DNA from 2 places in the Streptomyces sp. NPDC012474 genome. Region 1 is predicted to be linked to the other one. Evidence: predicted binding sites of a transcription regulator. Region 1 holds the regulator's gene; the other holds the start of a gene.
What was found. Region 1 encodes HspR, which represses chaperone genes until heat shock. Its sites were predicted from a motif close to TTGAGNNNNNNNNNCTCAA; they were not measured.
Positions count from the first base shown of each region.

Region 2: a site for HspR is predicted at 2,182-2,200, ahead of lon (endopeptidase La). Genes of this name have one in related genera too.

Region 1 is NZ_JBIBEP010000002.1:177,355-181,766, forward strand. Features, by position in the region: gene ACFY9S_RS05590 (LuxR C-terminal-related transcriptional regulator) at 1-688, opposite strand, end outside; gene ACFY9S_RS05595 (substrate-binding domain-containing protein) at 965-2,050, opposite strand; gene ACFY9S_RS05600 (heat shock protein transcriptional repressor HspR) at 2,350-2,802, opposite strand; gene dnaJ (molecular chaperone DnaJ) at 2,808-3,998, opposite strand; gene grpE (nucleotide exchange factor GrpE) at 4,032-4,412, opposite strand, start outside.
Region 2 is NZ_JBIBEP010000009.1:225,043-229,454, reverse strand. Features, by position in the region: gene lon (endopeptidase La) at 1-2,159, opposite strand, end outside; gene ACFY9S_RS21510 (GNAT family N-acetyltransferase) at 2,335-2,994, shown strand; gene ACFY9S_RS21505 (rhomboid-like protein) at 3,105-3,665, opposite strand; gene ACFY9S_RS21500 (spermidine synthase) at 3,837-4,412, shown strand, end outside.

The DNA of each region.
Region 1 (4,412 bases):
GCTCAAGGGCCATCGTGCGGTCGGTGTTGGCGGGGATGAACGCCACCGTCCGGTCGAAGAGGATCAGCCGGTCGATCACCTCGTCCAGCGTGCGCGCCTCCACCGCGTCGCCCATCAGCTCCAGGTAGGTCAGCAGCCCCTGCCCGTGCCGGGCGACATGCGTGTACAGGTCCCGCATCCGCACGCCCCGGCCGCGCAACGCCAGCGCCCGGTGCAGGCCCTCGGAGAGCTCCGCCTCGCGGCGGATGCCGCCGGGCTGGACCGTGAGCACCTCGGCCGTGCACGCCCGGGTCGCCTCGTCCATCGCGGCCTGGATCCGGGCGAGTCCGTCCAGGACGCGAATGGCCGGGCCCTCCGCCGCCGGTGCGGCCGACCGCACCTGGTGGCCCAGCCCGGCGTACCACTCGACGGCCGTGACGGCCGAGCCCAGCCGCCGCTGGCTCGCGCTGACCTCGTCATACATCCCGCGCAGCAGCCGGGTCATGACCTCCTGCGGGGAGGTCGGCACCAGCCAGTCCATGTCGTCGGGGTCCGGATGCAGCAGGGCGAGTTCCAGCAGGCAGGGCACCGGATCCGCGTCCCGGCGCGGCACCCGGCCACGCCGTACGGCCCGGGAGTACACGCGGTCCCCGGTCTCGCACAGCCGGTCGGCACCATGGGGATGCTCATCCGCCCCGTGCCCGGCCATCGCCCATCCCACCCCCGGTTTCGCCGTCTTTCCGCAGCGCAACTATGCGCGGACGGGACGTGCTCCGCAACACGGCTCCCCGCGCGACGGCCACCGGAAACCACCGGTGCGCACCGGTATCTCCGGGCCTCGGACCGTCCTGTCGCGGCAGCCGGACAGGACGTGGGTGAACCGGCTCGATGCGCGCCGGGGGCGTGGCTACTTCGGGCCGATGGCGCGGCTACCGCTACCTCAGGCCGATGGCCCGACTACCGCTACCTCGGGCCGGTGGCGTGGCTACTTCAGGCCGATGGCCCGGCACGCCGCCTTGTACTCGGCCGTGCAGATGTCCGACAGCTTGTAGACGTCGTCCGCGACCACCGTGTCCTTGATGTTCTCCTTGGTGAGCGCGACCACCGGCACGAGCTGCGCCGGGATGCCCTTGTGGGTGGGGCTGTCGACCTTGTCGCGGGTGAGGGCGGCGAACTGGATGTCCCGGCCCTGGACCTTGGCGACGGCCATCTCCGCGGCGTTCTCCGCCTCCTGCGGGTAGGACTTGTACACGCTCATGTACTGCTCGCCGCTGATGATCCGCTGCACGGCCGGCAGCTCCGCGTCCTGCCCGGTGATCGGCGGCAGGTCGGTCACGCCGGCGGCCTCCAGCGCCTTGACGATGCCACCCGCCATGCCGTCGTTGGCGGAGTACACCGCCGCGATGTCGCCCTTGCCGATCTTCTCGATCGCGTCGGCCATGTTGGCCTGGGCGTTCTCCGGCTTCCAGTCCTTGGTGTCGAAGGACTCGGCGATCGTCACCTTGCCGTTCAGCTCGGACATCGCGCCCGCCTTGAACTGCTTGGCGTTCGGGTCCGTCGACGAGCCGTTCATCATGACGATCTTGTCGGAGAGGCTCGCGTCCTCGCCGATGGCCTCCAGCAGGGTGCGGCCCTGGACCTCGCCGACCAGTTCGTTGTCGAAGGAGATGTACGCGTCGATCGGGCCCTCGGCCAGCCGGTCGTAGGCGATGACCGGAATGCCGGCCTCCTTCGCCTTCTTCACGCCGCTCGCGATGGCCTTCGAGTCGACGGCGTCCAGCAGGATCACGTCGACCCGGTCGTCGATCATCTGCTGCATCTGGCTCGCCTGCTTTTCGGCGCTCGCCTCGGCGTTGGCGTACTCGACGCGGCCCTTGTCGTTGGTGAGCGACTCGACCTTCGTCTTGATGATCGGGTAGTCGAAGTTCTCGTACCGCGTGTTGGCCTTCTCCGGCAGCAGCAGCCCGACGGTGATGTCGTTGCCCTTCGCCGGGCTCGCGTCGTCACTGCTTCCCGTCGCGTTGAGCACGCCGCAGCCGGCGAGCGTGACGGAGATCGTGGCGGCTGCCATGGATATGGCCATACGACGCATGCGGGGGCTCACTTCGCGTGTGATTCGGACGTGGGCGCAGTTTTGGTGCCCATGTGACTGAAAAGCCAACGCGGGCGGGACCTCAGCGTCAAGCGGAACCACTTAACGAGATGACAACACCACGCTCCGCAGCAGTTGTGAAGACTCTGCGGAACCGGCTTCAAGTGGCGTGCACCACCTGGTCATCCACGGGAGGCCCCGCGAAACCGGGGCAAGGCCTGCACAAAGGACGAAAAGGGCCGGGAGTCACCTCCCGGCCCTTTCACGTGTGTGCTGCGTCAGTCGGACTGCTGCTGCCGCTTCGGCCGCCACACCACCAGCGCGCTGGTCTGCTGCACCTCCTGGTACGGCACCAGGTCGCGGCGGTACGACGCGTGCACCGCCGCCTCGCGCTGGCGCATCGCCGCCGCCGCGCCGTCGAGCGCGTCCTGCATCTCGGCCACCCGGGCCTGGAGCGCGGCGACCTGGTTCTCCAGTTCGATGATGCGCTTGATGCCGGCCAGGTTGATGCCCTCGTCCTGCGACAACTGCTGGACGGTGCGCAGCAGTTCGATGTCGCGGGCCGAGTAGCGCCGGCCCCGGCCCGCGGTGCGGTCCGGAGACACCAGCCCCAGACGGTCGTACTGGCGCAGGGTCTGCGGGTGCAGGCCGGACAGCTGGGCCGCCACCGAGATGACGTAGACCGGGGTTTCCTCGGTCAGTTCATACGGGTTGCGTCGACGACCGTCCATCTGACTCATGCTCCCTTCGCGGCCTGGAACAGATCCGCCCGCGGGTCCTCATCCGCGGTGGCCTCGCGATACGCCTCGAGCGCGTCACGAGCCTTCCCCGTCAGGTCCTTCGGAACACTCACCTCGACGGTGACCAGGAGGTCGCCGCGGGTGCCGTCCTTGCGGACCGCGCCCTTGCCCCGGGCGCGCATGGTGCGCCCGTTGGGCGTGCCCGGGGGCAGCTTCAGCGTGACGGGCGGGCCGCCGAGCGTCGGCACCCGCACCTCGCCGCCGAGGGCCGCCTCGGTGAAGGTGACCGGGACGGTGACGGTGAGGTTGTCGTCCTTGCGGCCGAACACCGCGTGGGAGTCGACGTGCACGACGACGTACAGATCGCCCGCCGGGCCGCCGCGCTCGCCCGGCGCGCCCTTGCCGCGCAACCGGATCCGCTGGCCGTCGCTGACGCCCGCGGGGATGCGCACCTGCATGGTCCGGGAGGACTTGGCCCGGCCGCTGCCCTTGCAGACCTCGCAGGCGTGCTCCGCGATCAGGCCGCGGCCCTTGCAGTCCGGGCAGGGGTCGGTGAGGGAGAAGCCGCCGCCGCTGCCCCGGGCGACCTGTCCGGTGCCGACGCAGGTCGGGCACACGCGCGGTGTGCCGTTCTTGTCGCCGGTGCCCGAACAGGCCTTGCAGGGCGACTGCGACGACATCCGCAGCGGGACCGTCGCGCCCTCGATCGCCTCCGTGAAGCTGAGCGTGACCTCGGACTCGATGTCCTGGCCGCGCCGGGGGTGCGTACGCGTCCCCGGGCCGCCAGCGCCGCCGCGGTTGAACAGGCCCCCGAAGACGTCACCGAGTCCGCCGCCGAAGCCGCCGGCTCCCTGGCCGCCGCCCTGAGGGGCACCGCCTCCGAAGAGGTCGCCCAGGTCGAAGTTGAAGGAGCCGCCCGCGCCGCCCGGCCCCGGGCGGAAGCCGCCGTTGCCGAAGAGGGCGCGCGCGTCGTCGTACTCCTTGCGCTTCTTGGGGTCGCCGAGGATGTCGTTGGCCTCGGAGATCTCCTTGAAGCGCTCCTCCGCCTTGACGTTGCCCGTGTTGGCGTCCGGGTGGAACTCGCGGGCGAGCTTCCGGTAGGCCTTCTTGATCTCGGCCTCGGTGGCGTCCTTGGGGACGCCGAGGACCTTGTAGTAGTCCTTCTCGATGAAGTCCTTGGTGCTCATCCCCGACGCCCCTCCTTCCCTTCGTTGATGACGTCAGCCCTCGTCCGGGCCACCGCTCTCCTTGTCGTCGGCTTCGGCGGACTCGTCCGCCTTGACCGTCTGCGCCCCCGGCTGGGGTTCGGCCACGGCCACCCGCGCGGGGCGGATGGTGCGCTCGCCGATCCGGTACCCGGGCTGCAGGATCGCGACGCACGTCGTCTCGGTGACATCCGGTGCGTAGCTGTGCATCAGGGCTTCGTGGATCGTCGGGTCGAAGGGCTCGCCCTCCTTGCCGAACTGCTGCAGGCCCATCTTCGCCGCGGTGCCCTCCAGCGACTCGGCGACGGACTTGAAGCCGCCGACCAGTTCGCCGTGTTCACGCGCGCGGCCGATGTCGTCGAGCACGGGCAGAAGCTCGGTCAGGAGGTTCGCGAT
Region 2 (4,412 bases), on a different contig from region 1:
GCCACGTCCGTGCGGACCAGCCGGCCGGACAGGAGCGAGGCGAAGGCCGTGGTCATCGTGACGCCGGCGCTGGGGCCGTCCTTGGGGACCGCGCCCGCCGGGAAGTGGATGTGCACGCCCCGGTCCTTCAGATCGGCCACCGGCAGTTCGAGCTCGGCACCGTGGGAGCGCAGGAAGCTCAGCGCGATCTGCGCGGACTCCTTCATCACGTCGCCCAGCTGGCCGGTCAGGGTCAGCCCGGCCGCGCCCGTCTCCGGGTCGGCCAGCGACGCCTCGACGTACAGCACGTCACCACCCGCTCCGGTCACCGCGAGCCCGGTCGCCACGCCCGGCACGGACGTCCGCCGCTCGGCCGGGTCCTGGGCGGACTCGGGCACGTGGTGCGGGCGGCCGATCAGGTCGCGCAGGTCCTCGTCCCGGACGGTGAGCGGCAGCTTCCGCTCCCCCAGTTCGTGCTGGGCGGCGACCTTGCGCAGCAGCCGTGCGATCGACCGCTCCAGGGTGCGCACGCCCGCCTCGCGCGTGTACTCACCGGCGAGCTTGCGCAGGGCGCCCTCGTCGATGGCCACCTCGTCCTGGTCCAGCCCGGCCCGCTCCAGCTGGCGCGGGAGCAGGTGGTCGCGGGCGATGACGACCTTCTCGTCCTCGGTGTAGCCGTCCAGGCGGACGATCTCCATCCGGTCGGCCAGCGCCTCCGGGATCGCCTCCAGCACGTTGGCGGTCGCGAGGAAGACCACGTCCGACAGATCCAGCTCGACCTCCAGGTAGTGGTCCCGGAAGGTGTGGTTCTGCGCCGGGTCGAGGACCTCCAGCAGGGCGGCGGCCGGGTCGCCCCGGAAGTCCGAGCCGACCTTGTCGATCTCGTCGAGCAGCACGACCGGGTTCATCGACCCGGCCTCCTTGACGGCGCGGACGATCCGGCCCGGCAGGGCACCGACGTACGTACGCCGGTGACCGCGGATCTCGGCCTCGTCGCGCACCCCGCCGAGGGCGACGCGCACGAACTTGCGGCCCATGGCGTGGGCGACGGACTCGCCCAGGCTGGTCTTGCCGACGCCGGGCGGCCCGACGAGCGCGAGCACGGCACCTCCGCGCCGCCCGCCGACGACGCCGAGTCCCCGGTCGTCGCGCCGCTTGCGCACGGCCAGGTACTCGGTGATCCGCTCCTTCACGTCCTCCAGACCGGAGTGTTCGGCGTCCAGTACGCCCTTGGCGCCCCGGATGTCGTAGGAGTCCTCGGTGCGCTCGTTCCACGGCATCTCCAGGACCGTGTCGAGCCAGGTGCGGATCCAGGAGCCCTCGGGCGACTGGTCGGAGGACCGCTCCAGCTTGTCGACCTCCTTGAGGGCGGCCTCGCGGACCTTCTCCGGCAGGTCGGCGGCCTCCACGCGGGCGCGGTAGTCGTCGGACTCCTCGCCCTCCTGTTCGCCGTTGAGTTCGCGCAGCTCCTTGCGTACGGCTTCCAGCTGCCGGCGGAGGAGGAACTCGCGCTGCTGCTTGTCGACGCCCTCCTGGACGTCCTTGGCGATGGTCTCGGCGACGTCCTGCTCGGCGAGGTGGTCGCGCAGGTGCTGGGTGGCCAGCTTGAGCCGGGCCACCGGGTCGGTGGTCTCCAGCAGTTCGACCTTCTGGTCGGTGGTCAGGAACGGCGAGTAGCCGGAGTTGTCGGCGAGCGCGGAGACGTCGTCGATGGCCTGGACCCGGTCGACGACCTGCCAGGCTCCGCGCTTGCGCAGCCAGGCGGTGGCGAGAGCCTTGTACTCCTTGACCAGTTCGGTGACATGCCCGGGCAGCGGGTCCGCGACGGTGTCGTCCACGCGGGTCCCCTCCACCCAGAGTGCGGCGCCGGGACCGGTCGTTCCCGCGCCGATGCGCACCCGGCTCCGGCCGCGGATCAGGGCGCCCGGGTCGCCGTCGGCGAGCCGGCCGACCTGCTCGACGGTGCCGAGGACACCGGTGTTCGCGTAGGTCCCGTCGATGCGTGGCACCAGGAGTACCCGGGGCTTTCCGGGCGTTGACCGGGCAGCGGCCTGAGCGGCCTCCACCGCGGCACGGACCTCGGAGTCGCTCAGGTCCAGCGGGACCACCATCCCGGGCAGCACGACCTCGCCGTCGAGCGGCAGCACGGGCAGGGTGAGCGGTGTGGACGTCGAAGCCATGATCTCCCCTTCGGCAGTCAAGTTGAGCTATGCCGACTCAATGCTTGACGGCGCCCGGATGTTCCCCGGCCGCCGTTCGCTGTCAGCGATCACCCGTGCCACCGGGAGCGGGAGGGCGCGTAAGGTCCGGTGAGTAATAGACGTTCGGGCGCTGCGCTCGTTACGGGGGGATGGCATGGACGGAACCGTGCAGGCATGGGTGGACGGGTGGGTCGTGTCCCGCGGGGCCGCTCCGCCCACGACGGAGCCCTGGGGCTGGACGATCGACATGGGGATGCACGGGCACGTCACGCGGCACGTGTTCGGCTCCACGGGCGACGGCCTCGACGAGACGACCGTCCGCAAGGTGGCCGGAGCCGTGACCGGGCACGGCGTCTGGCTCAAGGCCTTCCGGGACCCGTCGGTGGTCTCCGGCTGGCTCGACGACACCTGGTGGATCGACCCCGAGCCTGGATATCTGATGACGCTCCCGCTGACGGCGGACGGCGCTCCGGCCGCCCCCGACGGCTTCCGGCTGCGCAGCTGGTCGCGCGGCGGGGTGACCCGGGTGATGGTGGCCGCGCCGGACGGGTCCCTTGCGGCGCGCGGCCAGGTCACCCCGACCGGCGAGACCGCCGTCGTCGACCAGATCGAGACGGCCCCCGAGCACCGGCGCAAGGGCATGGGCAGTCTCGTCATGCGGACGTTGCAGGACGTCGCGGTCCGGCAGGGCGCACGGACCGGCGTCCTGGCCGGGACACCTGCGGGGCGAGGGCTCTACGAAGCGCTGGGCTGGAAGGTCGTGGCCCCGCTGACCAGCGCCAAGTACGCGCCGCCGGCCGACGCCCGGAGCTGAGGGGCCGCGCGGTCAGTGCCCGGCCGGGCCGAGGCCCGTCGCATGCCGGCGCCGGACCACCGGCCAGGTCGCGATCCCGATGCCCAGGGCGATGAGGTGCCCCCAGTTCGTCATCGGGTCGGTGAAGGCACCTCGGTCGCGAGGGTGGCGAGGACGTGCCCGAGCAGGAAGACACCGGCCGTGCGCAAACTCCCGATCCGCCGTTTCAGCGCGGTCAGCACCAGCACGAAGGCGATGGTGAACGGCGAGGTCATCCCGCCCGCGACCCACAGCGCGCTGCCGATCAGCACCGGTCCCGGCGAGCGCACCAGGTGCGCCACGTCCGTGCTGGAGCCCTGGAGCAGCGCGTGCACCAGGGCAGGGTCCGCGTGGGCGGAGATCAGCGAGGTGAGGCAGAGGAGGGTGGCGTATCCGAAGGTGAACGGCGTTCCCGTGGGGGTGGGCAGCAGCCGCCAGGGGCGGAGCGCCCGCAGCCGCGGCGCGGCCGCGGCGCCGCGCAGCACGTGCAGGCGGTGGACTCCCCCGGGGACGGGCTCCCGTACTCCCGTCGCCGCCGTCTCGCGCGGGCCCCGCTGCCGCGGCATCCCGTCCAGCAGCCCCGGCACGTCGGAGACAGGCAGGGCCCCCGGTGCCGACGGGGCCGTCTCGTGGGGCGGCACGGTGCGTTCCACAGCGGGCGCTCCTTCCGTCACGCCCCAGCCTTCGCCCCGGGCACCCCGCTGTCTGTGACCAGCGCCACGCGAGAGCCGATACACAGCAACCCGAAAGCCGCGCGCCGCATCCGCCCCGGCGCGCGGGGAATTGCCGGGCGCCACGCCCACCGCCCCTGCCAGGATGCCCCCATGCCTACCCCGTACGACATCCCCGATGTCCTGGACCGCCGCGAGGGCCCGCACGGCGAGGTCGTGCTGCGCCGGCACGGAGACCGGCTGGAGATCATCGCCAACGGCTGTTTCCTGATGGACACCTCCGACGGCCGCTCGGAGCGGCGGCTGGTCGACGCGGCCCTGGAAACCCTGGCCGGCCGCGACCATCCCGACGTCCTGATCGGCGGGCTCGGCGTCGGATTCTCCCTCGCGCACGCCGCGGCGGACCCGCGCTGGGGAGGGATCACGGTGGTGGAACGGGAGCACGCGATCGTCGAATGGCATCGCGACGGCCCGCTCGCCGCGCTCTCCGCCCGGGCCCTTTCGGACCCCCGCACGAAAATCGTCGAGGCGGATCTCGTCGCGCACGTCAATGAGACATCCGACACATACGACGCCCTGTGCCTCGACATCGACAACGGACCCGACTGGACTGTCACGGACGGCAACGGAAGTCTCTACCGGGAGACCGGACTGGCAAGCTGCGCAAGGGTGTTGAAACCGGGCGGGGTTCTCGCCGTCTGGTCCGCCCAGCCGTCTCCCGAATTCGAG